DNA from 3 places in the Metabacillus schmidteae genome. Region 1 is predicted to be linked to each of the others. Evidence: a T-box and tRNA genes for the amino acid it is inferred to sense, from the RefSeq annotation. Region 1 holds a T-box; the other regions hold tRNA genes.
The links. A T-box is a leader RNA that pairs with one kind of tRNA and senses whether it is charged. The one in region 1 lies ahead of ileS (isoleucine--tRNA ligase), so its partner is inferred to be a tRNA-Ile.

Region 1 (10,650 bases):
ACGACTAATGAGCGAAACATCTAGAGAACCAACTGCAGAGGAAATATCTAAAGAGCTTGATGTTCCTCATGAGGAGATCGTTTTCGCACTTGATGCGATCCAAGATCCAGTATCATTGTTTGAACCAATTTACAATGACGGTGGAGATCCAATATTTGTAATGGATCAATTAAGTGATGAAAAAAATCGTGATATTCAATGGATTGAAGAATTAGCTTTAAAAGAGGGAATGAGGCGACTAAATAGTCGGGAAAAGCTAATTTTAAGAAAACGCTTCTTCCAAGGTAAAACCCAAATGGAGGTTGCAGAAGAAATCGGGATTTCTCAAGCGCAGGTGTCAAGACTTGAAAAAGCTGCAATTAAACAAATGAATAAAAATATTCAAAACTAGGGCTGCTCATTATGAGGAGCCTTTTCTTTTTTATGATTAAATTAGAAGAAAAATTCGCTTGTTTTGAATAGTTCGTACCCTATCTATCATAGATATGTATGAGGGGAGTTAGTAAACGTAACGACCGACGAAGGACATTGGAGGGAAGGTTATGTATATTTCTGAGTTCCAATCAAAAGATGTAGTCAATGTTTCGGATGGAAAAAAGATGGGGAATATTGGAGATTTCGATATTAATGTTACAACTGGTAAGATTCAGGCTATTATTATTAATGGGAATGGAAAAATGCTTGGTTTTTTTGGGAAAGAAGAAGAATTTATTATTCCTTGGAGAAATATTGTCAAAATTGGAGAAGATGTCATTTTAGTTAGAATGAATCGACAAATTGAGCTACAAGACGAATAAATTCTCACTCAAAAGCTAAACGTTACGGGGAAAATGTGGTAAAATAAAGTGAAATAGTATACATTAAATGTCGAAATAAAGGGTTGAACATATATGAAAGCTAATGTTTTTGAAAAAAGTGACAAAACCCATTTAACTTTATCGGACTGGAATGATCTATTAACCGGTCTGAAAGTTGGCTTTTCCACGAAATCTGGTGGTGTAAGTACTGGGTACTTTACATCTTTAAACCTAGGCCTTCATGTACAAGATCAGCCTGAAGATGTTAGGGAGAACCGTGAAACTCTTGCGAAGGCACTCTCGTTTCCATTAAAAAATTGGGTTTTTGCTGAGCAGGTTCATTCAGACAAGATTATGAAAGTGAACAAATCCAGCAGTGGCAAGGGAACACATGTATACGAAGATGGAGTAGCAGCATGTGATGGATTGTATACATCTGAAAAAGGTATCATGTTATCACTATGTTTTGCAGATTGTGTCCCGTTGTTCTTTATTGCTCCTAAACATTCACTTATAGGGGTGGCTCATGCAGGGTGGAAAGGAACAGTTAAGGATATTGCTGGTAAGATGGTGAAACTGTGGCAGCAGGAGGAAGAGGTAGATGCAAAAGATATTTTCGTTGCGATCGGACCTTCTATAGGTGGATGCTGCTATATCGTTGATGATAAAGTAATTTCATCAATTGATAAACAAGTGTTAGTACATGGCTCAATGCCTTACAATCCATTATCGAATGGGAAATATCAGCTAGATCTAAAGCTCCTAAATGAGCATTATTTACGAAATGCAGGTATTTTTAAAGAAAACATACTAGTTTCAGACCTATGTACAAGCTGTGAGAAAGGATTATTTTTCTCACACCGAAGGGATAATGGTCTAACAGGCAGAATGCTTAGCTTTATTGGAATAAATGAGGAGGTTACCCTCTAAAAGATGAACATACAGGAAAATTATTATGCTATTCAAAATACAATACAAACTACATGTAAACGGGTTGGTAGAAATCCAAAGGAAATTAACATCATAGCCGTTACAAAATATGTAAGTGTTCAACGTGCAAAGAAAGCGTTGGAAGCTGGTGTCCGTCATCTTGGTGAAAACCGGGATGATGGACTAAATGAAAAGGTAAAAGAACTGGGAAATATACCAACATGGCATTTTATCGGTTCGCTCCAAACGAGAAAAGTGAAAAATATCGTTGATAAAGTTGATTTCATTCATTCACTTGATAGATTGTCATTAGCAAAAGAAATTGATAAAAGAGCTAGTAATCCAATGAAATGTTTTGTCCAAGTAAATGCTTCTGGAGAAGAATCTAAACATGGCTGCTCACCAGAAGAGGTTGTTGATTTCATCCAACAGTTAACTACTTACAAAAATATTCAAGTTGTTGGATTAATGACAATGGCCCCAAACACTGAAAATAAGGTAGTTATAAGAAATTGCTTTAAAAAGTTAAAACAACTTCAACATGATGTACAAGCATTACAGTTACAATCTGCACCTTGCCACGAGTTATCAATGGGAATGTCAAATGATTATGAGATCGCAATTGAGGAAGGTGCAACATATATAAGAATTGGTACTTCACTTGTTGGAAATGAAACTGGAGGTGTATAATATGTCAATTAAAAATAGATTTAAAAGCTTTTTTGCCTTAGATGAAGAAGAATATGAATACGAAGAGCCTGAAACAAAAGAATCGGAATATGAGGTTCCACAGCCCCAAACATTTCCGCAAAAAACAACTCAATCATCTAAACAAAATGTTGTAAGTTTGCAAAGTGTTCAAAAATCATCTAAAGTGGTTTTATCTGAACCAAGAGTATACGCCGAAGCACAAGAGATTGCAGATCAATTAAAAAATCGACGAGCTGTCGTTGTTAATCTTCAAAGCATTCAAAGAGACCAAGCAAAACGAATAGTTGATTTCTTAAGTGGCACCGTTTATGCTATTGGTGGGGATATTCAGCGTATTGGCACAAATATCTTTTTATGCACCCCTGATAATGTGGATGTATCGGGAGCGATATCAGAATTAGTATCAGAAGATGATCATCAAAGGTGGTAGGCAAACATGGGTACATTGTTTAGTATCATTAATACTCTTATAACGTTTTACTCGTATGCGCTTATCGTATACATATTACTTTCATGGTTTCCTGGAGCTAGAGAGTCAGGTTTTGGTCAATTTTTGGCTAAAATCTGTGAACCGTATTTAGAGCCTTTCCGAAAAATTATTCCTCCATTAGGAATGATCGATATTTCACCAATCGTCGCAATCTTAGCTTTACGATTTGCTTCATATGGTGTTGCTTCAATATTTAGTATGATTGGCTAGGGACTATATAAATAGTCCCTCTTTTTTTACTGTGAGAAATTGGCGATAAGCGAAATTTTCTACTATTTTTTATATACGGAGTTGAACTATGAATCAAATTTACCAGCATTTTCGCCACGAAGAACGGCAATTTATCGATCAAGTTATCGAATGGAAGGAAAACGTACTGAATCAATATAGTCCAAAGCTTACAGATTTTCTAGACCCTCGTGAACAGGAAATTGTTTCTTCGGTTATTGGGGAACATTTAGATGTTAGGGTAACTTTTTCTGGAGGTGTTGACGATACAGAAAGGAAACGCGCTTTACTCTATCCTGATTACTATGAGGTCAAAGAAGAAGATTTTCAATTAGCGTTGTTTGAAGTGCAGTATGCCTCGAAATTTATTACTTTGCAGCATAGGCAAGTGTTAGGGTCTTTAATGAGCCTGGGATTAAAGAGAAATAAATTTGGAGACATTCGATTTTATAATGATATGGTACATTTTATATGTGCAAGCGAGATTTCTGATTATCTTTTTGCGAATTTTAATGAGATTGGCCGAGCTAAAATTTCTTTGAAGAATTTAGATGTACATTCATTTATTCCGAACAAAGAAGATGTGCAAGAAATGGTCACAACAGTCTCCTCATTGCGACTGGATGTGGTAGGAGCAGCAATATATAATTTATCACGTCAAAAAATTCAACCTCTTATCACAAATGGTCATGTAAAGGTAAACTGGAAGGTTGTGGATTCTGCCTCGTTTGAATGTCGTGAAGGAGATACTTTGTCAATTCGAGGATACGGAAGAAGTAAATTGACTTCAATCGAAGGGAGAACGAAAAAAGATCGAGTTAGAGTTGTTATTAGTAAGCAAAAATGACACCTGTGTGAGATTAAAAACAAAATAATTTAAAAGAATTAGCAGGATTTTCAACAAACCTGTCGAATTATGATTTATAATGTTGTCAAGGATTAACTATTTCACTACATATTGGAGGTGGCATCCATGCCTTTAACACCTTTAGACATCCATAATAAGGAATTTAATAAAGGGTTTCGTGGATATGATGAGGATGAAGTAAATGAATTTTTAGATCAAGTCATTAAAGATTACGAGATGATTATCCGCGAAAAGAAAGAATTAGAATCACGTGTAACAGAATTAAATGAAAAACTAGGTCACTTTACCAATATTGAAGAGACATTGAATAAATCAATTGTGATCGCACAAGAAGCAGCTGAAGAAGTAAAGCGTAATGCACAAAAAGAATCAAAGCTTATTATTAAAGAAGCTGAGAAAAATGCCGACCGTATCATTAATGAATCATTATCAAAATCCAGAAAAATTGCGATGGAGATTGAAGAACTTAAAAAACAATCAAAAGTATTTAGAACTCGATTCCAAATGCTAATTGAAGCTCAACTGGATCTTCTAAAAAACGATGATTGGGATCATTTATTAGAGTATGAAGTGGAGCCTATTTTTGGTGAAGCAGAAGAAACAAAAAGCTAAACTTGACTTTTTGTTTTTTTATCGCATATAATACGGAAACGTAGATATTTTTTAAAAACTCATAACACAAATGTTAAACGGTGAAAGGGACAGTAGTCTTTAACAACCTTATTTAAGCGAATCGAGGACGGTGGAAGCTCGACATAAGGATAAAGATGAACATCACCCTGGAGTTCCATGCTGAACATGTTTAATAAGTAAGCAATGGCGATACATTCACGTTACGAATGCTGGAGCGGATTAAATAACAGATTTAATCTAATAGGGTGGTACCGCGAGATAACCTTCTCGTCCCTTGTAGGGATGAGAAGGTTTTTTGTGTTTACAAGGGCTTAAATAACCTTATGAGATAGAAACAGAAAAATAGCTAAATAAGTTTAATGAATGTGGAGGAATAAAGATGGATTACAAAGATACCCTTCTGATGCCAAAGACAGATTTTCCAATGAGAGGGAACCTACCTAAAAGAGAACCATTAATTCAAGAAAAATGGGAAGAAATGAAGATTTATGAAAAGGTACAGGAACGTACAAAAGACCGTCCTCTTTTCGTTTTACATGATGGTCCTCCATATGCTAATGGTGACATTCATATGGGTCATGCTTTAAATAAAATCTTAAAGGACTTTATTGTCCGTTACAAATCTATGATTGGATATTGTGCTCCTTATGTACCTGGTTGGGATACACATGGTTTGCCAATTGAAACAGCCTTGACAAAAAATAAAAAAGTGAAAAGAAAAGAAATGTCGGTAGCAGAGTTCCGTAAGCTTTGTGAAGAATATGCATGGGAGCAAATCAATGGTCAACGTGAGCAATTTAAGCGACTTGGCGTTCGTGGTGATTGGGAAAATCCTTATGTTACATTGAAGCCGGAATATGAAGCACAGCAAATAAAAGTATTTGGTGAAATGGCGAAAAAAGGATATATCTACAAAGGGTTAAAACCTGTTTATTGGTCTCCATCAAGTGAATCAGCTCTTGCAGAAGCAGAGATTGAATATGCTGACAAACGCTCTCCATCAATTTATGTAGCATTTCCTGTGAAAGATGGAAAAGGTGTTCTTTCAAATGATGTAAAAATTGTCATTTGGACTACAACTCCATGGACAATGCCAGCTAACTTAGGTATTTCAGTACATCCTGAATTAGAATACAGTGTAATTGCAGCAGATGGTGATCAGTATTTAGTTGCATCAGAGCTGGTAGAATCAGTAGCTTCAACTATCGGTTGGGAAAATTATGAAGTTGCACAAACATTAAAAGGCTCTCAGCTCGATCGTGTTGTAGCAAAGCATCCAATTTATGACCGTGAATCATTAGTTATGCTTGGAGAGCATGTAACAAGTGATGGTGGAACTGGTTGTGTTCATACAGCACCAGGTCACGGGGAAGATGACTTTGTTGTTGGGATGCAATATGGCTTGGATGTATTATGTCCTGTTGATGAAAAAGGATATATGACAAACGAAGCCCCTGGTTTTGAAGGATTATTTTACGATGAAGCGAACAAACCGATCACAGAAAAACTACAAGAAGTTGGAGCATTATTAAAGCTTCAGTTTATAACACACTCTTATCCACATGATTGGAGAACAAAAAAGCCAACTATTTTCCGTGCGACAGCACAATGGTTTGCTTCTATTAAAGATTTCCGCGATGACCTTTTAAAAGCTGTAAATGAAACGAAATGGGTACCTGCATGGGGAGAAACACGTCTTTATAACATGGTCCGTGATCGTGGAGATTGGTGTATTTCTCGTCAACGTGCATGGGGTGTACCGATTCCGGTATTTTATGCTGAAAATGGTGAACCAATTATCACAGATGTAACAATTGAGCATGTATCAAACTTGTTCCGTGATCATGGTTCAAATATTTGGTTTGAACGTGAAGCGAAAGATCTTTTACCAGAAGGATTTACCCATGAAGGAAGTCCAAACGGTAAGTTCACAAAAGAAAATGATATTATGGATGTTTGGTTTGATTCAGGCTCTTCTCATCAAGCTGTTTTATTAGAAAGAGAAGATCTCCAAAGACCGGCAGATTTATATCTTGAAGGCTCAGATCAATATCGTGGTTGGTTTAACTCATCTTTATCGACTGCAGTAGCTGTTACCGGTAAAGCACCATACAAAGGTGTTCTAAGCCATGGATTTGCTTTAGATGGTGAAGGTCGTAAAATGAGTAAATCTTTAGGGAACACAGTCGTACCCGCTAAGGTTATGAATCAACTTGGAGGAGATATTCTTCGTTTATGGGTAGCTTCAGTTGATTACCAAGCTGATGTACGTGTATCTGATGCTATTCTTAAACAAGTTGCAGAAGTGTATAGAAAAATTCGTAATACGTTCCGTTTCTTATTAGGAAACTTAAGTGACTTTAATCCGGCAACAGATTCAGTAAGCCTGGAAAATTTACGTGATGTAGACCGTTATATGCTTGTGAAACTTAACAAGTTAACGAAACGTGTTAAAGAAGCATACGATCAATATGAATTTGCAGCCATTTATCATGCCGTACACAATTTCTGTACCATTGAATTAAGCTCATTTTATTTGGATTTTGCAAAAGATGTACTATATATTGAATCAAAAGAAAATCATGAGCGTCGTGCTATTCAAACGGTGCTATATGAAACATTGCTTTCTTTAGTTAAATTAGTAACACCAATTCTTCCTCATACAGCTGATGAAGTCTGGGAGCAAATTGATTCTGTTGAAGAGGAAAGTGTTCAACTTGTTGATATGCCAGATGTAAAAGAGTATGCACAGGCAGATGAACTTGAAAAGAAATGGGATGCTTTCATGACATTACGTGATGATGTGTTAAAAGCATTAGAAGTAGCGCGTAATGAAAAAGTCATTGGAAAATCCTTAACAGCAAGTATTTCTTTATATCCAAATGCAGAGGCAAAAGCATTATTAGACTCTGTTGAGGAAGACTTAAAACAACTATTTATTGTTTCCGGTTTTGAAATTGCAGGAGATTATGCTGCTGCTTCTGAAGATGTTCAAACATTTGATTCAGTAAAGATTGTCATTTCACAAGCTGAAGGTGAAACATGTGAACGTTGTTGGATTGTTACTCCAGAAATTGGTCAAGTTGAAGAACATCCAACATTATGTCAACGATGTGCAGCGATTGTAAAAGAACATTATTAATTTTTAAAAGCCATGTCCAATATTGGATATGGCTTTTTATATTGTGATGAAAGAAGTACACGCCCATTTTTTTACAAAAGCGTTTCGAACAATTGGAACAGGGGTAAAAAATACATATCTAAACGAGAATTGACCGAAATATTCAAGTTAGCAGCCTTTACATGCACAGGAAAATTCTTATCAGGGTGAGGCAAGAAACTTTCGGGCAAAACTATATTAACATCATGAGAAGGATAAGGAGTTGTCCATCTTGAATAAATTTTCTGGTATTCGTTATGAATTACAAGTGATAAAAGAAGAACTGCGAGCACGTTTATTTGATCACAGTTTGTTTGAAATGACTTGTGACGATCATCAAAGTAAAAATCATACATTGATGCATCATATAAAAGAGGAACTTCAAGATGTAGAACGTGCCTTAATGAAAATTGATAAAGGACTTTACGGGTATTGTGAAGAAACCGGTGAAGAAATTCCTTTTGAAAAATTAAGGATACTCCCAACAGCTAGAACAAAATATGATTTCTTTTTCCAAGAATTATTTGAACGAAAATCCCTTCCACAATACGACTATACTCATGAAGGAACATATATTACAGGCAGTGATTATTAAACTGGAGCTCAAATTACTTAATTAATGTGAGTAATTTGAGTTTTTTTATTTAAATAATGGAATATTGGATCATTTAGCAACTTCTTTACGCTTTCTTTTTTATTATGGTACAATTCATAAGGATAAACTTGTACAAATAGAACATAGAAAGTTGGGGAGAATGTGTATTATTACATAATTGCCGGTTTAATTATCATAATTGACCAACTAACAAAATGGTTGATTGTGAAAAATATGGAAATTGGTGATCATATTCCTGTTATTGAAAATTTCCTTTATATCACATCCCATCGTAATAGGGGAGCAGCCTGGGGGATACTTCAAGGACAAATGTGGTTTTTCTACATTATCACAGCAATCGTCATAGTAGGATTGATTTATTATATCCAAAAACATACGAAGCAAAATGTGGTCATGGGTGTTGCATTAGGATTTATGCTGGGTGGAGCAATTGGTAATTTCATTGACCGTTTATTCCGTAAAGAAGTTGTTGATTTTATAAATACATATATCTTTTCATATGACTTCCCAATTTTTAATATAGCTGATTCCGCTTTATGTATTGGAGTTGGATTATTATTTATCCATATGTTGTTTTTTGAAGGGAAAAAGAAGGAGCAAGCTTAATGAATACGTTTGAATTACAAGTAAATGAAGAACATAAAAATGAGCGAATTGATAAATTTTTATCTACAGTTAATAATGAATGGTCACGTACTCAAGTACAGCTTTGGATTAAGGATGGATTAGTAAAAGTAAATGACCGATCAATAAAAACAAATTATAAATGCCAAGTAGATGATCATATCACTGTTGAAATACCAGAGCCTGAAGCGTTAGATGTTGCTGCAGAAGAAATGGATTTGGATATCTATTATGAAGATCAGGATGTGTTAGTGGTTAATAAACCAAAAGGAATGGTCGTACATCCTGCCCCGGGTCATATGAGTGGCACTCTTGTGAATGGTTTAATGGCCCATTGCAAAGATCTTTCAGGAATTAATGGTGTGTTAAGACCAGGCATTGTTCATAGAATTGATAAAGATACATCCGGATTACTTATGGTAGCAAAAAATGATATGGCACATGAATCCTTAGTGCAACAACTTGTAGATAAAACGGTTACCCGTCGATACAAAGCACTTGTCCACGGAAATATCCAGCATGATCACGGAACAATTAATGCACCTATTGGTCGTGATAAAGTTGATCGTCAAAGTATGACGGTTACCAATATTAGCAGTAAAGAAGCTGTCACTCACTTTCATGTATTAGAACGATTTGAACAATATACATTTGTTGAGTGTCAACTTGAAACAGGAAGAACACATCAAATTCGTGTTCATATGAAATACATTGGGTATCCACTTGTTGGTGATCCGAAATATGGACCTAAGAAGACGCTGCCGATCAATGGACAGGCACTTCATGCGGGAATCCTTGGTTTTGAGCATCCGAGAACAAAGGAATACCTTGAATTTGAAGCACCATTACCAGAAGAGTTTGTAAAAGTTTTAGAGCAAATTAAAAATAATCGTTGACACAATTCTACATGTTTGTCATAATGTAAATAACTTAAGAAGAACCTTTAACACAGTCCCGTGAGGCTGAGAAGGAAAACGGATAAGACATCAAAGTCTATTTAATGACTTGGTCTAATTATGTCTTCGTTGACCCTCTCACTATTAACGGTGAGAGGGTCTTTCGTTTTCAGAGGTTATAAACGAAAGGAGAATGAAGATGTCTCAAAAAGCAGTTTTATTAGATGAACAAGCAATCCGCAGAGCACTTACAAGAATTGCTCACGAAATTATCGAGAGAAATAAGGGGATTGAAGATAGCGTCTTAGTCGGTATTAAAACAAGAGGCATTTACCTTGCGAATAGACTAGCTGAACGAATCGAGCAAATTGAAGGAAAAAAAATAGCCATTGGTGAATTAGATATCACTCTTTATCGGGATGATCTATCGAAAAAGACAGATGATCTAGAACCGCTAGTAAAGGGATCTGATATTCCGGTTGATGTAACAAACCAAAAGGTTATCTTAGTTGACGATGTTTTATATACAGGCAGAACTGTAAGAGCAGCTATGGATGCGCTTGTGGATATTGGTAGACCCGCAAATATTCAACTAGCTGTTTTAGTGGATAGAGGTCATCGTGAGTTACCAATACGTGCAGACTATGTGGGGAAAAACATTCCAACATCAAGCTCTGAAAAAATTGTTGTTGAGTTA
Region 2 (10,650 bases), on a different contig from region 1:
CTAAAGTTCTTGTTAGTGAGCTTAATCGGCTCCCCTTACCCCCTGCTAGTAACATCGCGACGCACTGTTTTTTTCCCATGTTTATTCTCCCCTCTTTTTTTGACTGCACGTAAAATAACTGCTCCATATGGTGGAATTGTCATGGAAAGATGATAAGGTCTTCCATGAAATTCTCCTTCAATCGCTTTTAAATTCTTAGGATTCGTTTGACCGGATCCTCCATACTCTATTGCATCACTATTCATAACCTCAACATATTCTGTATCTAATGGGACTCCAATTTTATAATCATGATACACAACAGGCTTAAAATTCAGTATCACGACAAGTAAATCATTTTCTTTTCTACTTTTTCGAATAAAAGAAAAAATACTTTGATCCCGATTATCTACATCAATCCACTCAAACCCTTTATCCGAATGGTCCAATTCAAAGAGTGGCTTCTGTTTTGAATAGATAGAAAGCAGTTGTTTGAAATAAACTCTCATTTTGTTGTGCATTTCATAGTCTTCCAGCATCCAATCCAGCTGCTCTAAGTCTTTCCACTCATCATACTGACCAAACTCACCTCCCATAAATAATAGTTTCTTACCTGGATGTGTAAACATAAATCCATATAGGAGTCTTAATTGAGCAAACTTCTGCCAATAATCACCTGGCATTTTATTTAATAATGATTTTTTTCCATGTACAACTTCATCATGGGAAAAAGGTAAAATGAAGTTTTCAGAAAAAGCATAAATTAAGGAGAATGTTACTTTATGGTGGAGATCATACCTATCCTCTGGAGAGGCCTCCATATATGATAGAATGTCATTCATCCAACCCATGTTCCATTTGTAGTTAAAGCCAAGACCACCAGACGAGGTAGGAGCGGTAACCATCGGCCAATCAGTAGAATCCTCAGCAATCATTAAAATGTCTGGATCTTTAGAAAATACTGCTTCATTTAATTTCTTTAAAAAAGAAGTAGCATAAGGATTTTCCACTAATTCATTGGAATTTGGCCAATACAGCATATTTGCAACAGCATCAACTCTAAAGCCATCAATATGGAAGTATTCAATCCAATACAAAGCATTTGAGATTAAAAAGCTTTGTACTTCTGTTTTTCCAAGATCAAAGTTTGCAGTTCCCCATATGTAATTTTCACGATCATGTTCGTTTGCATATTCATATGTTGGTTGACCATCAAACATATAAAGCCCATGAGCATCTTTACAAAAATGGCCAGGTACCCAATCAATAATGACTCCTATATTTTCTTCATGACACGCATTGATAAACTGCATGAGATCCTTTGGCTTACCAAAACGGCTTGTTGCAGAAAAATACCCTGTACCTTGATATCCCCAAGAACGATCATAAGGATGTTCAATGATTGGCAGAAGCTCAATATGTGTAAAACCATGTTCCAATACGTATGGGATGAGCATCTCAGATAATTCTTGGTAACTGTATAGCTCATTATCTTCTTTTAACTTCCATGACCCTAAATGAACTTCATATATGGCTAAAGGACGATCATACGGCTTTCTCAGACGTTTTCTTTTTTTCCATTTCTGATCTGTCCAAGTAAAGCCTGATAAATCGGCAACAACTGATGCAGTTCTTGGTCTTAATTCAGATTGAAATGCATAAGGATCTGCCTTTAATAAAATCTGATCATTAGATGTAATGATTTCATATTTATAAATTTCACCTTCTCCTAGTTCTTCAATAAATAAATTCCATATTCCCTCCTCATTCACCCTTTCCATTCGATGATGTTGCCCATTCCAGTTGTTGAAATTTCCAACTACATTAACTTGTTTAGCATGTGGAGCCCAAACACAAAAGGACGTACCTTTACTGCCACCCTGCTCAGTAAGATGCGCTCCAAAAACACGAAAACTTTCAAAAGACTGTCCCTCATGAAATAAATGAATATCATAATCTGTTGGAGACGTGATGGTCACTGAAGTCACCCTTTCACTTATTATTATCTATGCTAAAGATTCAAGACTTACAAATGAATCCCTTTTTTGAAAACGCTCTTTTTTCCGACATAAAACAACAAGAGTTTTTCAAACAATTATTATTATTATTCTTTTAAAATTTAAGAGGTTTTTTAGTTGTAAAAGTGCCGAGGGAACTAAACAGGAGATATCCCAGCATTATAGGAAAAAATTTAATCATTGGATATAGTATCTAATGTTTGTACTAAACCGTTTTATTAGTTTAAAACCTATAGTATCAAAGGGTAAAATATTATATGAATAAAATAGTTTTTTCGACTTTTTGTTGGAATTTGTTGAATTATTTCGAGGTGAAATATTGGGGTTTTTCTGAATTTATAAAGGGTATCTCCTTAGGTTATACAATAAATCAAAAGAAAGTAAAATATTTTAGTAAAGCAATATTATTTGTTTTACCATTTGTTTATTAACAGGAATTTTTTATTTAATAAGACGTATAGATTATACTGTGAATAGTAATATGAATATTTAATTTAGAATGAAGGACTAAAGGGGTCTTGAATCCTATTGGAATGTCTATTGTAAGAGGAATGAAGGACATTTCGGGGTTGGTAGTTATTCAGAGTGTCTTTCATTAGAGGGGTGAAGGACATTACGAGCTCGGTAGCTAGTTCATTTGTCTTTCATTAGAGGGATGAAAGACATAACGGGCTCGGTAGCTAGTTCATTTATCTTTCATTAGAGGGGTGAAGGACATTACAGGCTCGGAAACCCGTTGATTTGTCTTTTATTAGGGGTGAAGAATATTACGGGCTTGGTAGCTAGTCAGAGTGCCTTTCATTAGAGGGATGATAGATAAAAGTGAAATATACCTACACCTTTTCGAAAGCACAAAAAAACACTGTTCAGCAACAGTGTTTTTGAGATGACCCGTACGGGATTCGAACCCGTGTTACCGCCGTGAAAGGGCGGTGTCTTAACCGCTTGACCAACGGGCCATAAAAATATAAAAATGGCGGAGAAGGAGGGATTTGAACCCTCGCGCCGCTTACACGACCTACACCCTTAGCAGGGGCGCCTCTTCAGCCACTTGAGTACTTCCCCATATATGGCTCCGCAGGCAGGATTCGAACCTGCGACCGATCGGTTAACAGCCGATAGCTCTACCACTGAGCTACTGCGGAATAATAAATGGTGGGCCTAAATGGACTCGAACCATCGACCTCACGCTTATCAGGCGTGCGCTCTAACCAGCTGAGCTATAGGCCCATTTATTGGAGCGGGTGAAGGGAATCGAACCCTCATCATCAGCTTGGAAGGCTGAGGTTTTACCACTAAACTACACCCGCGTACATGGGGCGGCTGATGGGAATCGAACCCACGAATGTCGGAACCACAATCCGATGCGTTAACCACTTCGCCACAACCGCCATTACTTTATTCTATTAAGTGGTGGCTCGGGACGGAATCGAACCGCCGACACATGGATTTTCAGTCCATTGCTCTACCAACTGAGCTACCGAGCCATAATTAATGTGTATTTGAAAAAAGATGCAAATTAGCTTTTCAAGTACCTACTTTTAAATCTATACTTTAAAAGTATTAGAGCTTTGGCAATTTGAAGATCGTCCTCATCTCAGGATGATGATTCAAGAAGCAGCTCGATGAGTACGCTGAAGTATATTCAGAGTAGCTTATTCGGGCGTGCTCTACCAACTGAGCTACCGAGCCAATATGGTTTACGGCTTCCACTAAGCTTCGAATCTCTTCGTCAGCTCTCTCACTCACATCCTCACGTATTGACATACGCTGCGGTGTTCGCTCGGTCGCTTATTGAAACCCTCTTACTCTGTATTAAGGCTAGAGTAAATATAAGTAGATAATTTATTTCATTTAAATGGCGGTCCGGACGGGACTCGAACCCGCGACCTCCTGCGTGACAGGCAGGCATTCTAACCAACTGAACTACCGGACCAATTTGGTTGCGGGGACAGGATTTGAACCTGCGACCTTCGGGTTATGAGCCCGACGAGCTACCAGACTGCTCCACCCCGCGATAATTAAGAAGTATAACTATTGCTTATAATTCCAAGAACAAAATGGAGGAGGAAAGGGGATTCGAACCCCTGCGGGCTTTGACACCCCTGTCGGTTTTCAAGACCGATCCCTTCAGCCGGACTTGGGTATTCCTCCGTATAAGCAAATGGTGGACCTTGTAGGACTCGAACCTACGACCGGACGGTTATGAGCCGTCTGCTCTAACCAGCTGAGCTAAAGGTCCATCTGGTGTTAATATTCATATAATCAAAATGGTAGCGGCGGAGGGAATCGAACCCACGACCTCACGGGTATGAACCGTACGCTCTAGCCAGCTGAGCTACACCGCCATAATCATTATAGAATTTTAATTGGTGGAGCCTAGCGGGATCGAACCGCTGACCTCCTGCGTGCAAAGCAGGCGCTCTCCCAGCTGAGCTAAGGCCCCAAATTATATCAAAGTGGTCGGGAAGACAGGATTCGAACCTGCGACCCCTTGGTCCCAAACCAAGTGCTCTACCAAGCTGAGCTACTTCCCGTTTTATAGGATAAGGGATATGTGAGGTTAAGATCTCAATCTCACGTCTGACTTCCTACTATATATTTATGGCGCGCCCGAGAGGAGTCGAACCCCTAACCTTTTGATCCGTAGTCAAACGCTCTATCCAATTGAGCTACGGGCGCATATAAGTGGTGCCGAGGACCGGAATCGAACCGGTACGGTAGTCACCTACCGCAGGATTTTAAGTCCTGTGCGTCTGCCAGTTCCGCCACCCCGGCACTTACTGGAGCGGAAGACGGGATTCGAACCCGCGACCCCCACCTTGGCAAGGTGGTGTTCTACCACTGAACTACTTCCGCTTATTATTAATGGTGCGGGTGAAGGGACTTGAACCCCCACGTCACAAGGACACTAGATCCTAAGTCTAGCGCGTCTGCCAATTCCGCCACACCCGCACGGTGTGTAAATGGTGAGCCATGAAGGACTCGAACCTTCGACCCTCTGATTAAAAGTCAGATGCTCTACCAACTGAGCTAATGGCTCCTATTTCACTAAACACTCTTAGTTGACACCCAAATCTCATTGAGATAATTCAAGAAGCAGCTCGATTCGTGTGCTGAAGTAATGCTTTGTAGCATATTCGAACGTGCTCTACCAACTGAGCTAATGGCTCATTATTATAAATTAATGAGTGGTGCCGGCGAGAGGACTTGAACCCCCAACCTACTGATTACAAGTCAGTTGCTCTACCAATTGAGCTACACCGGCTTAAATAATATAAGTTTAAGATTTAATTTATCGTACTTACCAGTCACCCAAATCTCAGAGAGATTATTCAAGTAGCAGCTCGATTTGTGTGCTGAAGCAAAGCTTCGAAGCATATTCGATCGTGCTCTACCAGTTGAGCTACACCGGCATATGGTGGAGGATGACGGGATCGAACCGCCGACCCCCTGCTTGTAAGGCAGGTGCTCTCCCAGCTGAGCTAATCCTCCGTATTGTATAACATTCTATTGCAACCTGGCAACGTCCTACTCTCACAGGGGGAAACCCCCAACTACCATCGGCGCTGAAGAGCTTAACTTCCGTGTTCGGCATGGGAACGGGTGTGACCTCTTCGCCTTCATCACCAGATAAGTGCGACAAGAATGATTATACTATTTTAAAAGAATTTTTCAAGTCTTTTTTTTAAAAAACTTTTATATTCCTTCAAAACTAGATAACGATTCACAATTCAATTCACTAACTGAGTTTATGCTCTTACTTTGTCCAGCTACAGAAGCCAAATCCTACGGTCATTTCACTCTCTCGTACGAAGTCAAAGAACGACTTCTGCTCGATCGCTCCAATGCCCTATGGATAAAAGCTAAGCTTCTTCCGCTTTTCTAATAGGTTAAGTCCTCGATCGATTAGTATCAGTCAGCTCCACACGTCACCGCGCTTCCACCTCTGACCTATCAACCTGATCATCTTTCAGGGATCTTACTCACTAATGTGATGGGAAATCTCATCTTGAGGGGGGCTTCATGCTTAGATGCTTTCAGCACTTATCCCTTCCGCACATAGCTACCCAGCTATGCCTTTGGCAAGACAACTGGTACACCAGCGGTGCGTCCATCCCGGTCCTCTCGTACTAAGGACAGCTCCTCTCAAATTTCCTACGCCCACGACGGATAGGGACCGAACTGTCTCACGACGTTCTGAACCCAGCTCGCGTACCGCTTTAATGGGCGAACAGCCCAACCCTTGGGACCGACTACAGCCCCAGGATGCGATGAGCCGACATCGAGGTGCCAAACCTCCCCGTCGATGTGGACTCTTGGGGGAGATAAGCCTGTTATCCCCGGGGTAGCTTTTATCCGTTGAGCGATGGCCCTTCCATGCGGAACCACCGGATCACTAAGCCCGACTTTCGTCCCTGCTCGACTTGTAGGTCTCGCAGTCAAGCTCCCTTGTGCCTTTACACTCTACGAATGATTTCCAACCATTCTGAGGGAACCTTTGGGCGCCTCCGTTACATTTTAGGAGGCGACCGCCCCAGTCAAACTGCCCACCTGACACTGTCTCCCAGCCCGATCAGGGCTGTGGGTTAGAATTTCAATACAGCCAGGGTAGTATCCCACCGACGCCTCCACCGAAGCTAGCGCTCCGGCTTCTCAGGCTCCTACCTATCCTGTACAAGCTGTACCAAAATTCAATATCAGGCTACAGTAAAGCTCCACGGGGTCTTTCCGTCCTGTCGCGGGTAACCTGCATCTTCACAGGTACTATAATTTCACCGAGTCTCTCGTTGAGACAGTGCCCAGATCGTTACGCCTTTCGTGCGGGTCGGAACTTACCCGACAAGGAATTTCGCTACCTTAGGACCGTTATAGTTACGGCCGCCGTTTACTGGGGCTTCGGTTCAAAGCTTCGCTTGCGCTAACCTCTCCCCTTAACCTTCCAGCACCGGGCAGGCGTCAGCCCCTATACTTCGCCTTGCGGCTTCGCAGAGACCTGTGTTTTTGCTAAACAGTCGCCTGGGCCTATTCACTGCGGCTTTTCCGGGCTATTCACCCTAAAAAGCACCCCTTCTCCCGAAGTTACGGGGTCATTTTGCCGAGTTCCTTAACGAGAGTTCTCTCGCTCACCTTAGGATTCTCTCCTCGCCTACCTGTGTCGGTTTGCGGTACGGGCACCTCTCACCTCGCTAGAGGCTTTTCTTGGCAGTGTGGAATCAGGAACTTCGGTACTATAGTTCCCTCGCCATCACAGCTCAGCTTATGTGACAACGGGATTTGCCTCGTTGTCAGCCTAACTGCTTGGACGCGCTAATCCAACAGCGCGCTTACCCTATCCTTCTGCGTCCCCCCATTGCTCAAATGGTGAGGAGGTGGTACAGGAATTTCAACCTGTTGGCCATCGCCTACGCCTTTCGGCCTCGGCTTAGGTCCCGACTAACCCTGAGCGGACGAGCCTTCCTCAGGAAACCTTAGGCATTCGGTGGAGGGGATTCTCACCCCTCTTTCGCTACTCATACCGGCATTCTCACTTCTAAGCGCTCCACGAGTCCTTCCGGTCTCGCTTCACAGCCCTTAGAACGCTCTCCTACCATTGTTCGTAAGAACAATCCACAGCTTCGGTGATACGTTTAGCCCCGGTACATTTTCGGCGCAGAGTCACTCGACCAGTGAGCTATTACGCACTCTTTAAATGGTGGCTGCTTCTAAGCCAACATCCTGGTTGTCTAAGCAACTCCACATCCTTTTCCACTTAACGTATACTTTGGGACCTTAGCTGGTGGTCTGGGCTGTTTCCCTCTTGACTACGGATCTTATCACTCGCAGTCTGACTCCTGAACATAAGTCTTTGGCATTCGGAGTTTGACTGAATTCGGTAACCCGATGGGGGCCCCTAGTCCAATCAGTGCTCTACCTCCAAGACTCTCATTTCAAGGCTAGCCCTAAAGCTATTTCGGAGAGAACCAGCTATCTCCAAGTTCGATTGGAATTTCTCCGCTACCCACACCTCATCCCCGCACTTTTCAACGTGCGTGGGTTCGGGCCTCCATTCAGTGTTACCTGAACTTCACCCTGGACATGGGTAGATCACCTGGTTTCGGGTCTACGACCACGTACTCTTTCGCCCTATTCAGACTCGCTTTCGCTGCGGCTCCGTCTTATCAACTTAACCTTGCACGGGATCGTAACTCGCCGGTTCATTCTACAAAAGGCACGCCATTACCCATTAACGGGCTTTGACTACTTGTAGGCACACGGTTTCAGGATCTCTTTCACTCCCCTTCCGGGGTGCTTTTCACCTTTCCCTCACGGTACTGGTTCACTATCGGTCACTAGGGAGTATTTAGCCTTGGGAGATGGTCCTCCCTGCTTCCGACGGGATTTCACGTGTCCCGCCGTACTCAGGATCCACTCTGGAGGGAACGAAGTTTCAACTACAGGGTTGTTACCTTCTTTGACGGGCCTTTCCAGACCTCTTCATTTACTCCGTTCCTTTGTAACTCCGTATAGAGTGTCCTACAACCCCAAGAGGCAAGCCTCTTGGTTTGGGCTAATTCCGTTTCGCTCGCCGCTACTCAGGAAATCGCGTTTGCTTTCTCTTCCTCCGGGTACTTAGATGTTTCAGTTCCCCGGGTCTGCCTTTATTACCCTATGTATTCAGGTAAAAATACTACTCCATTACGAGCAGTGGGTTTCCCCATTCGGAAATCTCCGGATCAAAGCTTACTTACAGCTCCCCGAAGCATATCGGTGTTAGTACCGTCCTTCATCGGCTCCTAGTGCCAAGGCATCCACCGTGCGCCCTTACTAACTTAACCTTCGACATCGAAGATGTCATTTACTTCATTAATAAGAGAATCACTAAACTAAGCGTTTAAACTCAGTGAATTACTTGAATTGTTTTCGTTATCTAGTTTTCAAGGAACATATATTGAAAGATCTAATGATCTCTCAAAACTAAACAAAATACCAAGCGTACCTCATATCCTTAGAAAGGAGGTGATCCAGCCGCACCTTCCGATACGGCTACCTTGTTACGACTTCACCCCAATCATCTGTCCCACCTTAGGCGGCTGGCTCCTTACGGTTACCCCACCGACTTCGGGTGTTACAAACTCTCGTGGTGTGACGGGCGGTGTGTACAAGGCCCGGGAACGTATTCACCGCGGCATGCTGATCCGCGATTACTAGCGATTCCGGCTTCATGCAGGCGAGTTGCAGCCTGCAATCCGAACTGAGAATGGTTTTATGGGATTGGCTTGACTTCGCAGTCTTGCAGCCCTTTGTACCATCCATTGTAGCACGTGTGTAGCCCAGGTCATAAGGGGCATGATGATTTGACGTCATCCCCACCTTCCTCCGGTTTGTCACCGGCAGTCACCTTAGAGTGCCCAACTGAATGCTGGCAACTAAGATCAAGGGTTGCGCTCGTTGCGGGACTTAACCCAACATCTCACGACACGAGCTGACGACAACCATGCACCACCTGTCACTTCGTCCCCCGAAGGGGAACCTTCTATCTCTAGAAGTAGCGAAGGATGTCAAGACCTGGTAAGGTTCTTCGCGTTGCTTCGAATTAAACCACATGCTCCACCGCTTGTGCGGGCCCCCGTCAATTCCTTTGAGTTTCAGTCTTGCGACCGTACTCCCCAGGCGGAGTGCTTAATGCGTTTGCTGCAGCACTAAAGGGCGGAAACCCTCTAACACTTAGCACTCATCGTTTACGGCGTGGACTACCAGGGTATCTAATCCTGTTCGCTCCCCACGCTTTCGCGCCTCAGCGTCAGTTACAGACCAGAGAGTCGCCTTCGCCACTGGTGTTCCTCCACATCTCTACGCATTTCACCGCTACACGTGGAATTCCACTCTCCTCTTCTGCACTCAAGTTTCCCAGTTTCCAATGACCCTCCACGGTTGAGCCGTGGGCTTTCACATCAGACTTAAGAAACCGCCTGCGCGCGCTTTACGCCCAATAATTCCGGACAACGCTTGCCACCTACGTATTACCGCGGCTGCTGGCACGTAGTTAGCCGTGGCTTTCTGGTTAGGTACCGTCAAGGTACCAGCAGTTACTCTGGTACTTGTTCTTCCCTAACAACAGAACTTTACGACCCGAAGGCCTTCATCGTTCACGCGGCGTTGCTCCGTCAGACTTTCGTCCATTGCGGAAGATTCCCTACTGCTGCCTCCCGTAGGAGTCTGGGCCGTGTCTCAGTCCCAGTGTGGCCGATCACCCTCTCAGGTCGGCTACGCATCGTTGCCTTGGTGAGCCGTTACCTCACCAACTAGCTAATGCGCCGCGGGTCCATCTGTAAGTGACAGCTAGACGCCGTCTTTCAATTTCGAACCATGCGGTTCGAAATGTTATCCGGTATTAGCTCCGGTTTCCCGGAGTTATCCCAATCTTACAGGCAGGTTACCCACGTGTTACTCACCCGTCCGCCGCTAATCGTTGGGAGCAAGCTCCCTCAGATTCGCTCGACTTGCATGTATTAGGCACGCCGCCAGCGTTCGTCCTGAGCCAGGATCAAACTCTCCGATAAAGTGTTTGATGTAGCTCATAATAAAATTTTGTACTATATAGTACGTTTTTTGTTAATCGAAATTAACGTTGGCACGCTTGGTTTTGTTTAGTTTTCAAAGATCATTTGGT
Region 3 (10,650 bases), 360 kb from region 1:
CGGCTGAAAGTATCCTCTTCTTTATTAAATAATGAGATAACCTCTCCACCACTTATCGTTTCTTCGACAAAGCCATTCAATTCACCAACATCTTTTTGCCTTTGCGAAAAGTTTTTACGGCTAACACTTACGATTTTTTTCGTAACATAGAGCATTACTGGAATGATCAAAAATGACACAATGGCCAATACCCAATTCAGGGAAAACATAGCGATTGTAACACCAATAATTGTAAGCAATGAGGATACAAACTGGATCACACTCTGACTAAGTGCTTGATTTAACTGCTCAAGATCGTTTGTAAATCGACTCATTAACTCACCGTGTTTATGCTGATCAAAAAAACGTAAGGAGAGCGTTTGTAATTTTGCGAATAAATCTTCGCGTAATACTTTAATTGTTTTTAACGATATATCCACCATTACATAGCTTTGAAGCCAGGTGATAATGGATGTAGCAAAATAAATGCCGACAAGCAACCATACCATTCGAATTGTACCGGATACATCTTTCGGGAGAATGTAATGGTCAATAATGACTCCAATAAAATATGGACCAAGAAGACTTAATATGGATGATAAAATAACAAGAATGACCGAAATGATCAAACTCACTTTTTGTTTTTTCATGTACAACCAAATTCTCCGCCATGTACCTTTAGGATCTTTTGTTTTCGCAACCGGTCCCGGTATCCTTCCTTTTGGTCCTGGTCCTCCAGTTGATTGCTGCATTCTCGTAATACTATTACTCAACCATTACACCTCCATTCTGTGTTTGAGTATGATAGATTTCCTGATAAACAGAGCATGATTCCAATAATTCAGCATGTGTTCCTACTCCCGCTAAACTCCCTTCATCCATAACAAGAATTTTATCTGCATCAAGAATGGAAGAAATTTTTGATGCAACCATAAGAATCGTAGTCTCTGAATAAGAGGACTTTAAAGCTTCAAGAATTGTTGCTTCTGAACGAGCGTCAACTGCCGATGTTGCATCGTCTAAAATAAGGATAGATGGCATTCGGACAAATGCTCTTGCAAGAGATAATCGTTGTTTTTGCCCACCGGATAAATTTGTAGCTTCTTGTGTTAAGGAATAATCATACCGAGCTTCAAGCTTCTCAATAAACTCTTCTGCACAAGCATTCTTACTAGCCAATTGAATCTCTGATTCTGATGCATCTTCTTTACCATAAATCAGGTTGGACCTTATACTTCCTGAAAATAAAAATGGTTTTTGTGTAACATATCCAATAGAAGCACGGAGACGTTTCAAGCTTATATTCTTACTATTCTTTCCATCTATTAAAATCTCACCATCATCCACATCATATAATCTTGGAAACAATTTAACTAATGTTGTTTTACCACTTCCAGTTGCACCAATAATCCCAATTTTCTCACCATGTCTAGCAGAAAATGAGATTGAATTTAATACATGCTCACCATTTTTACTATATGAAAAAGATACATTTCGGAATTCAATATCTCCAATAATCGGCATCACATCAATCGTACTTTCAGCTCGGTTCATATGCGTATTTATTTCCAAAACTTCTTGAATACGATCCGCTGAAGGCAGTGCTCTCATCAGTTGCATAAGAACCATACTACTAGATGTGAGCGCCATTAAAATAATATTTAGATAATTAATAAAAGCTAAAATAACACCAACTTGAATTGTGCTTCCTCCAATCGGAAAAACGCCAAAAATGAGTGCAACAGCCATTCCAATATTTATGACAAAAAGCAGGACTGGCATAAGTATCGTAATAATTTGTTCAGCGGTTTTTGTTTTATTTGTTAGTGAAACATTCACTTTTTGAAATAAATTTATTTCATAATCCTTTCTTACAAAAGCTTTCACAACTCTAATCCCAGCAATACTTTCCTGAAGTTTTGTATTTAGCTGATCTAATGCTTCTTGAACACGTTTAAACCAAATGCCCGCTTTTTTTGAAAGCAGGATGATGAAAAAGAGCAGAATTGGAATTAAGACAACTAAAATCGGAAATAGCTCTTTTGCTTGAAAAAATACAATCGTGACACTACCAATAAAGAGAAGAGGCCCCCTTACAAATACACGCAATGTCATCATAACCGCCGTTTGAACTGAATTGATATCACTTGTGACATTAGTGATCAGTTTACCAATACCAACTTTGTCGCGATTCTCACTTGACAAATGTTCGACCTTTTTAAATAAATCCCGCCGAATATCTGTGGCAATATTAATTGCTGATTTTGTGCTAAAAATCGTGCAACCAATACCACCAGCTAAACCAATAATCGCAGCAACAAGCATAAACGTTCCCATTTGAATAACGTACGATGTATCATTCGCAGCAATTCCATAATCAATGATCTTTTGCAAAAGAAGTGGCTGTAATAAATCCATCGTCACCTCTAAAGCCATTAATAGTGGAGCAAGGATCACAAAGAGCTTGTATGGCTTTGCATATGGTATAAGTTTTTTTATAGATTTCATCACATCTCGCCTTTACTTTTTTGCTGTTTTTCGGACCAATTGATTAACTCGTTTCTGCAAGTCTGAAGAATAGAAAGAATATCGTTTGCAAACTCTGGTTCAGATAGTACCTTTTTCATCGCATAATGAAATTCTAATTGAAGCTTACCCATTTCTTCTCGTACGAGTGAAGCTTCCTCAGACTGCTTCCATCGCAATCGCATTGTCCATTCCTGCCAGAAAGTCTCGTCTTCTTCATGAATTAACTCATTTATAAAAGCTAACCCTGCCTCATTTAATGAGTATATTTTTTTCTCGCCATCCATTTTAAGTTCAATCAGTTCCTTTTCAACCAGGTCCTGTAAAGCAGGATAAACGGTACCTGCACTCGGAGAATAGTAACCACCGCTTCTCTCCTTTAACTGTTTCATCACTTGGTAGCCATGCCTGGGTTCTTCTTTTAATAGCTGTATAATCGCAAGCTGAATAATACCTCTGCGTTTTGTGAATTTTGACTTCATTTTTTCTCTTAAATGGGGCTGCTTATCAAAAAACTTTAGTGCGGTTTTTAAGCCTCTATGTGTTAAGGAAAGGACTTCCCCGTCATCTTTATGAATAAATTCTTTTTCAATTGCTTCATTAAGACAACTACTAAGATTCTCTATTTCATCATTAAGGGTTGCAAATAGTTCTTCCTGCTTAATTTTTTTGCGGCTTATATAGGTAAGCAACGTTAACATTTCTTGACTTATATTTCCTAACATATGAAACCTCCACTCAATTAAACTATTACGATAAATTTTAATCGATATATTTTTAAAATACAACAATTTTTTGATAATTCAGCAATGAATGAAGATTGTAACCGTGGACAATTAGTTCATTGTGTTATTTTTAAGGAAAATAAATTGGGATTCCAAAAATAAAACAGGTTTAGTTTGGAATCCCCTTACTTTTCATATGAAACTTTCCCCAAAGCAAACAACCACATCGCTCCAAGAATCCAATGCTCCATCAGCATATATTCAAGAACTCCCCTCGAGAAATCATTGCAATTATAAGTATTTTCTGTTCATTCATTTCATATGCATAATGATCTCTTCTTAAAGAGTATGTAAGTTTCTTTAGCAAAATAGTGCGAGGTACCTGGTTATCATGTGTATAATTGAACTATATAATATGGAAATAATTACTTTATTAAATAAAAGGGGAAATTTTCTTGGGTAAAGCTATATTTTTTAATATTCCCGCTCATGGTCATACAAATCCAACTCTCGCTTTAGTGGAAGAATTGATTAATCAAGGAGAAGAAGTATTATACTACTCTTTTCCACATTTAAAGGAAAAAATTGAAGAAACAGGGGCTATTTATATGCCTTATAGCATCGATCGTTTAGAAGATACCAATTATACAGAAGAACAGCTGAAGTACTTCCCCATTGTTTTTAGGGTTTGTATAGAAAGCACTGAAAAAATGTTGGAATTTTTATTAAACGAAATAGACAGAGAAGAACCTGACTATATTATTCATGATTCCTTAGCAACTTGGGGGAAATATGTAGGCCAAATCAAAAATATTCCTACTATTTGTTCCACAACAACATTTCCATTTCACGAATCATTTTTAAATATTCCAAAAGAGCTTTTAAATTTAGTGTTTCAATTTGCAAGAGGAGATTTAAAACATTTAGTTAAAGCATTATCTATCCAAAATAATTTATGCAAAAAGTACAATATGAAGAAACCCCCTCTTTTAGATGCATTGAGTAGTAAAGAAAAATTAAATATTGTCTATACTGCTGCGGAATTTACACCAAACTGTCATGTGTTTGATCATACTTATCGTTTTGTTGGCCCTTCTATATCGGAACGCATCGAAGAAGAAAAAGTAACATTACCTATAAGTAAAAAACCAATCGTTTATATTTCTTTAGGAAGTATATTTGGGGATAATAAGGATTTTTATGAAGATTGTTTTCAAGCATTTAAAGATATCGAAGCAACATTTATCATGTCTTTAGGCAAAAAAAAGAAAGAAACTGATTTTTCTTATATACCCGAAAACTTTATTCTTTATGATTATGTGAACCAAATAGACCTGCTGCAAAAGGTGGACATCTTTGTAACACATGGAGGTATGAACAGTGTCCAAGAAGGTTTGTATTTTAAAGTTCCCTTAATCCTATATCCTCAACAACAAGAACAAGAAATGATCTCACAACAAGTTGAACGTTTAGGTTGTGGCATCCATTTAAAAGAATGCAATACAGAGAAACTGAAACAATCTTTATTGAAAATATTAAACAATAAAGAATATAAACAAAAATGCTCTGAATTTGGAACTCTCTTACAAGAAAAAGGCGGTTACAAAAGAGCCGTATCTGAAATAATGAGATTTTATAAAGAAAACTCGTCGATTGGCGAGCCTGTAAAGGTGAAGCGTGATGCGTAGTTGCACTTATACTTTGTACTTAAAAATGATCACTACGTCGATTAAACTTCTTCGCTGCTAATTTATACTTTCATAACGTGTAAACTAACACGGAATCCTCCTGTCTCTACACTTACATAGACAGTAATAAAATAAAGGAAACTCGTCTTGTTCGCGGCGGGTTTCCTTTTTATATGCATTATATTTTGTCAAACTGAGAGCTACCCACAAGCAACGATTAAAACAATTGTAGTTACATAAAAAGGTCAGATTTGATTATGAAACATACACATTTCGTAATCAAATCTGACCTTTGAAAGACGCGCCTTAGAGGATTCGAACCTCTGACCGACGGCTTAGAAGGCCGTTGCTCTATCCTGCTGAGCTAAAGGCGCATATTCGTTTATTGTTTGTTTTCTCCATAAAAATGGCTCCGCAGGCAGGATTCGAACCTGCGACCGATCGGTTAACAGCCGATAGCTCTACCACTGAGCTACTGCGGAACAAAATCATGGTGGGCCTAAATGGACTCGAACCATCGACCTCACGCTTATCAGGCGTGCGCTCTAACCAGCTGAGCTATAGGCCCATTTATGAAATTTAATATGTAATGGAGCGGGTGAAGGGAATCGAACCCTCATCATCAGCTTGGAAGGCTGAGGTTTTACCACTAAACTACACCCGCATTAAAGATAGATTGGAGGCACCACCCGGATTTGAACCGGGGATAGAGGTTTTGCAGACCTCGGCCTTACCACTTGGCTATGATGCCTTAAAATGGCTGGGCTAGCTGGATTCGAACCAACGCATGTCGCAGTCAAAGTGCGATGCCTTACCGCTTGGCTATAGCCCATTGAATATGCTGCATGAAAGTACTTCCTGAATATTCTACATGAGACTGCACCGCAAGAGGATATTTTGTGATATTTCTGAAAGGAAATATCGCGAAATATCGTCGACTACTAAGTATTCTCAGTGTCTCTATAAAAATTACTCTCTTTATATTACTGTTTCCAACTAAAATTATCTTTAGCGAGAAACCAGCAAGAGGATATTTTGAAATATTTCTGACAAAAATAAAGTTTAATTAAAATCCTTTATTTTCAACTAATTGCTTAATTGGGGCGGCTGATGGGAATCGAACCCACGAATGTCGGAACCACAATCCGATGCGTTAACCACTTCGCCACAACCGCCATTATTTCGTTGGCAGGGGCAGTAGGAATCGAACCCACACCAAAGGTTTTGGAGACCTCTATTCTACCGTTAAACTATGCCCCTATTATATTAAATGGTGGAGGGGGGCAGATTCGAACTGCCGAACCCTAAGGAGCGGATTTACAGTCCGCCGCGTTTAGCCACTTCGCTACCCCTCCACATGAAAGGTGGCTCGGGACGGAATCGAACCGCCGACACATGGATTTTCAGTCCATTGCTCTACCAACTGAGCTACCGAGCCATAATTAATGTGTATTTGAAAAAAGATGAAAATTACCTTTTCAAGTAACTAATTTTAATCTAAGACTTTTAAAGTATTATAGCTTTGACAATTTGTAAATCGTCCTCATCTCAGGATGATTATTCAAGAAGCAGCTCGATGAGTACGCTGAAGTATATTCAGGGAAGCTTTTTCGGGCGTGCTCTACCAACTGAGCTACCGAGCTAAATCAAGTTTACGGCTTCCGCTAAGCTTCGAATCTCTTCGTCAGCTCCCTCACTCACATCCTCACGTATTCTCATACGCTCCGGTGTTCGCTTAGTCGCTTCCTCGACCTTCTCGCTTATCGAAACCCTCTTACACGATACTTAAATTACAATAATAATTTGTTTCTTTTAAAAATATCAATCAATGGCGGTCCGGACGGGACTCGAACCCGCGACCTCCTGCGTGACAGGCAGGCATTCTAACCAACTGAACTACCGGACCAATATTGGTTGCACTTTACAGCACTACTGTGTTTCCTCGCTATGAAGAATAATCGACGTAGCATCGTCAACTTTAATTGGTTGCGGGGACAGGATTTGAACCTGCGACCTTCGGGTTATGAGCCCGACGAGCTACCAGACTGCTCCACCCCGCGATAATAAGTAATTGAAGTAAAAAAACATATGGAGGAGGAAAGGGGATTCGAACCCCTGCGGGCTTTGACACCCCTGTCGGTTTTCAAGACCGATCCCTTCAGCCGGACTTGGGTATTCCTCCAATATACATATGTGTTAATGGTAGCGGCGGAGGGAATCGAACCCACGACCTCACGGGTATGAACCGTACGCTCTAGCCAGCTGAGCTACACCGCCATAAAAAAGTAAAATATTTCATTTGGTGGAGCCTAGCGGGATCGAACCGCTGACCTCCTGCGTGCAAAGCAGGCGCTCTCCCAGCTGAGCTAAGGCCCCAAATCTAATTATTAAATGGTCGGGAAGACAGGATTCGAACCTGCGACCCCTTGGTCCCAAACCAAGTGCTCTACCAAGCTGAGCTACTTCCCGTACTATGGCGCGCCCGAGAGGAGTCGAACCCCTAACCTTTTGATCCGTAGTCAAACGCTCTATCCAATTGAGCTACGGGCGCATATAAGTGGTGCCGAGGACCGGAATCGAACCGGTACGGTAGTCACCTACCGCAGGATTTTAAGTCCTGTGCGTCTGCCAGTTCCGCCACCCCGGCACTTACTGGAGCGGAAGACGGGATTCGAACCCGCGACCCCCACCTTGGCAAGGTGGTGTTCTACCACTGAACTACTTCCGCTTACTATTATTAATGGTGCGGGTGAAGGGACTTGAACCCCCACGTCACAAGGACACTAGATCCTAAGTCTAGCGCGTCTGCCAATTCCGCCACACCCGCATGGTGTGTGAAACTCTATATGGTGGAGGATGACGGGATCGAACCGCCGACCCCCTGCTTGTAAGGCAGGTGCTCTCCCAGCTGAGCTAATCCTCCGAAGCACTTAGTGTGCAAATATGGTGACCCGTACGGGATTCGAACCCGTGTTACCGCCGTGAAAGGGCGGTGTCTTAACCGCTTGACCAACGGGCCAAATTTTATAGTAGTGACCTATGTGGTCAGCCTGGCAACGTCCTACTCTCACAGGGGGAATCCCCCAACTACCATCGGCGCTGAAGAGCTTAACTTCCGTGTTCGGCATGGGAACGGGTGTGACCTCTTCGCCATCATTACCAGACATTTTTTAGAGACATTTCTTATTATAGTAAGTTTTTCAAAAAAAGCAAGAACTTTTTTTATTTCATTTTCCGTGTCCATTTCCTACAATGACACAGGATTTATAATGTAACACAGCTACGATGAAAGTGTCAATAACTTTTCTAATAAATCTTTTGCGACTTCTTTTGAAGACAAGAAATATAATAACATCCTTATTCGAAAAATAAAAGACCCTAAATTAATTTTTTCAAAAAAATTTCCCCTCTACTATTTTTATGATCTAATGCTTTTACTCTGACATAATGATTTCCTTAGAGGTAAACACTATAACTACACCTAAACATCACTTATACCTTCATTATGTATATAAGGTCAAAAATGAGCGTTAATATCTAATTTGTATTAATACCCTAAGATAATAAGTATTGTACTAGATGCCTATGTTATGCAAACCTGATGATTACCTTCTGGAGGTGGAACATTGTCCAATGAAAGGATTGTTGATGTAATAGACGAGAAACTTAAGCAGAAAATTGAACAAGAAATTAAAGGAATGACTTTCACTAAAAATTTCCGCTCTCCTACCGCTGAAGAATGGTACATTTTTTTACCATCCTTTAAGGATCCATTAACAGGTGGAGCACCCGGAAAGGCTATTATCCATTACAACTTGTATGACACAAAACACATTTTTATCAATACAACGATTATTTTTGATGATCCTGATTTACATAATAATAAACATCATCAGCTTGTTTATTTACTCGCTGATGAAATTGTAAACAGACTTGTTGGTTATGCTGACACCTTATTATCAGTACATTCAGGTGAAAACTCCTACAATGCAGAATACAAACAATAATAGAGGGATGAAAATGAACGTAAAACTAATCCAAACCATAAAAGAAGAATCAAGTCCTTTCCACGAACAAGAAGGAGTTGATTCTTTAATAAGTAAGGTAAATGACGAAACACTTGTTCTACTTGGTGAATCTTCACACGGAACTTCAGAATTTTATAAGATTCGATCTGAACTTTCAAAGAAACTAATTTTAGAAAAAGGGTTTAATTATATAGCCGTTGAAGGTGATTGGCCTGCTTGTCAACAAATAAATAAGTATATTAAAGGGTTGGATCACACCTATTCCAATGCCAGTGAAGTCCTGTCTTCTTTTCACCGTTGGCCAACATGGATGTGGGCAAATGAGGAAATCATTGAGTTAATTGAGTGGTTAAAGGATTACAACCTCGACAAATCAATTAATCACAAGATTGGTTTTTATGGGATTGACGTCTATTCATTATGGGAATCTATTGATGAGCTTATAGCATATTTAGAAGAAATTAAATCTCCACAAATTGAATTCGCAAAAAAGGCATTTTCATGCTTTGAACCTTTCAATCGTCGTCCTGAAAAATACGGACTATCAGCATCTTTCTATGGTGAAGACTGTTTGAACGAAGTCACAAAGCTTTTAACTGAAATTACGTTAAATAAACTAACTAAATCTGACTCTGAAGAAAATTTAAATCTTGAAGTAAATGCGATTATTACGGCTAATGCTGAGAATTATTACAGAACGATGGTCGTAAATGACAATGAGTCATGGAATATCCGCGACAGACATATGGTAGAGGCATTAAATAAAATACACGAATTTTATGGTACACAAGCAAAAGGAATTGTCTGGGAGCATAACACACATGTTGGAGATGCACGGGCAACTGATATGGCTGATGAAGGTGTTGTAAATGTTGGACAATTACTTAGAGAAGAAAAAGGTACTGAATCTATCTTTATTATTGGGTTTGGTACCCATAGAGGAACCGTTATCGCTGCAGATGAATGGGGCGTTCCACCAAAACAGATGATTATTCCTCCAGCTCAAAAAGGAAGTTGGGAAGATGCCATGCACCAAGCTGGGACCACACGATAAATTCATCTATTTTACAGGATACAATCGTCATTTGTTTCAAAGACCAATAGGACATCGAGCGATCGGAGTCGTCTATAACCCTGCTTACGAACAATATGGGAATTACGTACCTTCCTCCATGTCAGATCGATATGATGCCTTTATCTATATAAATGTGACAAATGCTCTCCACCCTCTAAGCATTGAAAAAGTGTTCCTATAAAAGATAAAAACAATATTTTACTCTCAAATTTGTTTGAAGTAAAGGCTAGATATTAAATTCCTACTTGTTATAATGCAATCAAGATCAATTTTTTCAAAAGGGTGGGCATTTATGGGGAACACGTGTAGATTTGTTGTCAATGCAGTTGGTAAGCAAGGTGAAACATACTATACACAACTCAATACAAAAAAAGAATTAGAAAATTGGATTTCAGACCACCAAGAAAAACTTTTAATGGATGAATTAAAAATAGTAGATAAAAAACTACCACCTTTTTTTAAATGGTTTTTAAACAAATAGGATATAAAAAAGGATGACCTTCAAAAGGACTTTACCCTTGGAGTTCATCCTTTTATTTTTCCTTTCTCACCTTCTATTTCGGACAATTCCCCTCAACACTTCTTTACTAAACATTTTTTCTATCTCCGGTATTGATAATTTTAAATGC

Region 2: it encodes a tRNA-Ile, which carries the amino acid that the T-box ahead of ileS (isoleucine--tRNA ligase) is inferred to sense. The anticodon was not compared.
Region 3: it encodes a tRNA-Ile, which carries the amino acid that the T-box ahead of ileS (isoleucine--tRNA ligase) is inferred to sense. The anticodon was not compared.

The regions. Positions count from the first base shown of each region.
Region 1 is NZ_CAESCH010000001.1:2,314,568-2,325,217, forward strand. Features, by position in the region: gene sigG (RNA polymerase sporulation sigma factor SigG) at 1-391, shown strand, start outside; gene HWV59_RS11070 (YlmC/YmxH family sporulation protein) at 543-797, shown strand; gene pgeF (peptidoglycan editing factor PgeF) at 891-1,727, shown strand; gene HWV59_RS11080 (YggS family pyridoxal phosphate-dependent enzyme) at 1,731-2,417, shown strand; gene HWV59_RS11085 (cell division protein SepF) at 2,419-2,868, shown strand; gene HWV59_RS11090 (YggT family protein) at 2,875-3,138, shown strand; gene HWV59_RS11095 (YlmH family RNA-binding protein) at 3,227-4,003, shown strand; gene HWV59_RS11100 (DivIVA domain-containing protein) at 4,130-4,636, shown strand; T-box leader at 4,708-4,935, shown strand; gene ileS (isoleucine--tRNA ligase) at 5,037-7,799, shown strand; gene HWV59_RS11110 (TraR/DksA family transcriptional regulator) at 8,050-8,412, shown strand; gene lspA (signal peptidase II) at 8,575-9,039, shown strand; gene HWV59_RS11120 (RluA family pseudouridine synthase) at 9,039-9,953, shown strand; gene pyrR (bifunctional pyr operon transcriptional regulator/uracil phosphoribosyltransferase PyrR) at 10,153-10,650, shown strand, end outside.
Region 2 is NZ_CAESCH010000002.1:903,321-913,970, reverse strand. Features, by position in the region: gene HWV59_RS25305 (glucose-1-phosphate adenylyltransferase) at 1-79, opposite strand, end outside; gene glgB (1,4-alpha-glucan branching enzyme) at 36-1,958, opposite strand; tRNA gene HWV59_RS25295 (tRNA-Glu) at 2,885-2,956, opposite strand; tRNA gene HWV59_RS25290 (tRNA-Ser) at 2,972-3,062, opposite strand; tRNA gene HWV59_RS25285 (tRNA-Asn) at 3,068-3,142, opposite strand; tRNA gene HWV59_RS25280 (tRNA-Ile) at 3,151-3,227, opposite strand; tRNA gene HWV59_RS25275 (tRNA-Gly) at 3,234-3,307, opposite strand; tRNA gene HWV59_RS25270 (tRNA-His) at 3,313-3,388, opposite strand; tRNA gene HWV59_RS25265 (tRNA-Phe) at 3,409-3,484, opposite strand; tRNA gene HWV59_RS25260 (tRNA-Asp) at 3,857-3,933, opposite strand; tRNA gene HWV59_RS25255 (tRNA-Met) at 3,938-4,014, opposite strand; tRNA gene HWV59_RS25250 (tRNA-Ser) at 4,059-4,151, opposite strand; tRNA gene HWV59_RS25245 (tRNA-Ile) at 4,163-4,239, opposite strand; tRNA gene HWV59_RS25240 (tRNA-Met) at 4,269-4,345, opposite strand; tRNA gene HWV59_RS25235 (tRNA-Ala) at 4,368-4,443, opposite strand; tRNA gene HWV59_RS25230 (tRNA-Pro) at 4,458-4,534, opposite strand; tRNA gene HWV59_RS25225 (tRNA-Arg) at 4,603-4,679, opposite strand; tRNA gene HWV59_RS25220 (tRNA-Leu) at 4,687-4,775, opposite strand; tRNA gene HWV59_RS25215 (tRNA-Gly) at 4,782-4,856, opposite strand; tRNA gene HWV59_RS25210 (tRNA-Leu) at 4,867-4,952, opposite strand; tRNA gene HWV59_RS25205 (tRNA-Lys) at 4,965-5,040, opposite strand; tRNA gene HWV59_RS25200 (tRNA-Thr) at 5,190-5,265, opposite strand; tRNA gene HWV59_RS25195 (tRNA-Val) at 5,417-5,492, opposite strand; rRNA gene rrf (5S ribosomal RNA) at 5,516-5,631, opposite strand; rRNA gene HWV59_RS25185 (23S ribosomal RNA) at 5,887-8,815, opposite strand; rRNA gene HWV59_RS25180 (16S ribosomal RNA) at 8,990-10,540, opposite strand.
Region 3 is NZ_CAESCH010000001.1:1,957,702-1,968,351, reverse strand. Features, by position in the region: gene HWV59_RS09370 (ABC transporter ATP-binding protein) at 1-731, opposite strand, end outside; gene HWV59_RS09365 (ABC transporter ATP-binding protein) at 745-2,487, opposite strand; gene HWV59_RS09360 (PadR family transcriptional regulator) at 2,487-3,230, opposite strand; gene HWV59_RS09355 (macrolide family glycosyltransferase) at 3,686-4,918, shown strand; tRNA gene HWV59_RS09350 (tRNA-Arg) at 5,219-5,292, opposite strand; tRNA gene HWV59_RS09345 (tRNA-Asn) at 5,326-5,400, opposite strand; tRNA gene HWV59_RS09340 (tRNA-Ile) at 5,410-5,486, opposite strand; tRNA gene HWV59_RS09335 (tRNA-Gly) at 5,509-5,582, opposite strand; tRNA gene HWV59_RS09330 (tRNA-Cys) at 5,596-5,669, opposite strand; tRNA gene HWV59_RS09325 (tRNA-Gln) at 5,676-5,750, opposite strand; tRNA gene HWV59_RS09320 (tRNA-His) at 6,018-6,093, opposite strand; tRNA gene HWV59_RS09315 (tRNA-Trp) at 6,105-6,178, opposite strand; tRNA gene HWV59_RS09310 (tRNA-Tyr) at 6,190-6,273, opposite strand; tRNA gene HWV59_RS09305 (tRNA-Phe) at 6,284-6,356, opposite strand; tRNA gene HWV59_RS09300 (tRNA-Asp) at 6,748-6,824, opposite strand; tRNA gene HWV59_RS09295 (tRNA-Met) at 6,902-6,978, opposite strand; tRNA gene HWV59_RS09290 (tRNA-Ser) at 7,008-7,100, opposite strand; tRNA gene HWV59_RS09285 (tRNA-Met) at 7,119-7,195, opposite strand; tRNA gene HWV59_RS09280 (tRNA-Ala) at 7,219-7,294, opposite strand; tRNA gene HWV59_RS09275 (tRNA-Pro) at 7,311-7,387, opposite strand; tRNA gene HWV59_RS09270 (tRNA-Arg) at 7,393-7,469, opposite strand; tRNA gene HWV59_RS09265 (tRNA-Leu) at 7,477-7,565, opposite strand; tRNA gene HWV59_RS09260 (tRNA-Gly) at 7,572-7,646, opposite strand; tRNA gene HWV59_RS09255 (tRNA-Leu) at 7,660-7,745, opposite strand; tRNA gene HWV59_RS09250 (tRNA-Val) at 7,766-7,841, opposite strand; tRNA gene HWV59_RS09245 (tRNA-Glu) at 7,863-7,937, opposite strand; rRNA gene rrf (5S ribosomal RNA) at 7,967-8,082, opposite strand; gene HWV59_RS09235 (hypothetical protein) at 8,617-8,925, shown strand; partial or broken gene HWV59_RS09230 (erythromycin esterase family protein) at 8,933-10,202, shown strand; gene HWV59_RS09225 (hypothetical protein) at 10,314-10,502, shown strand; gene HWV59_RS09220 (hypothetical protein) at 10,569-10,650, opposite strand, start outside.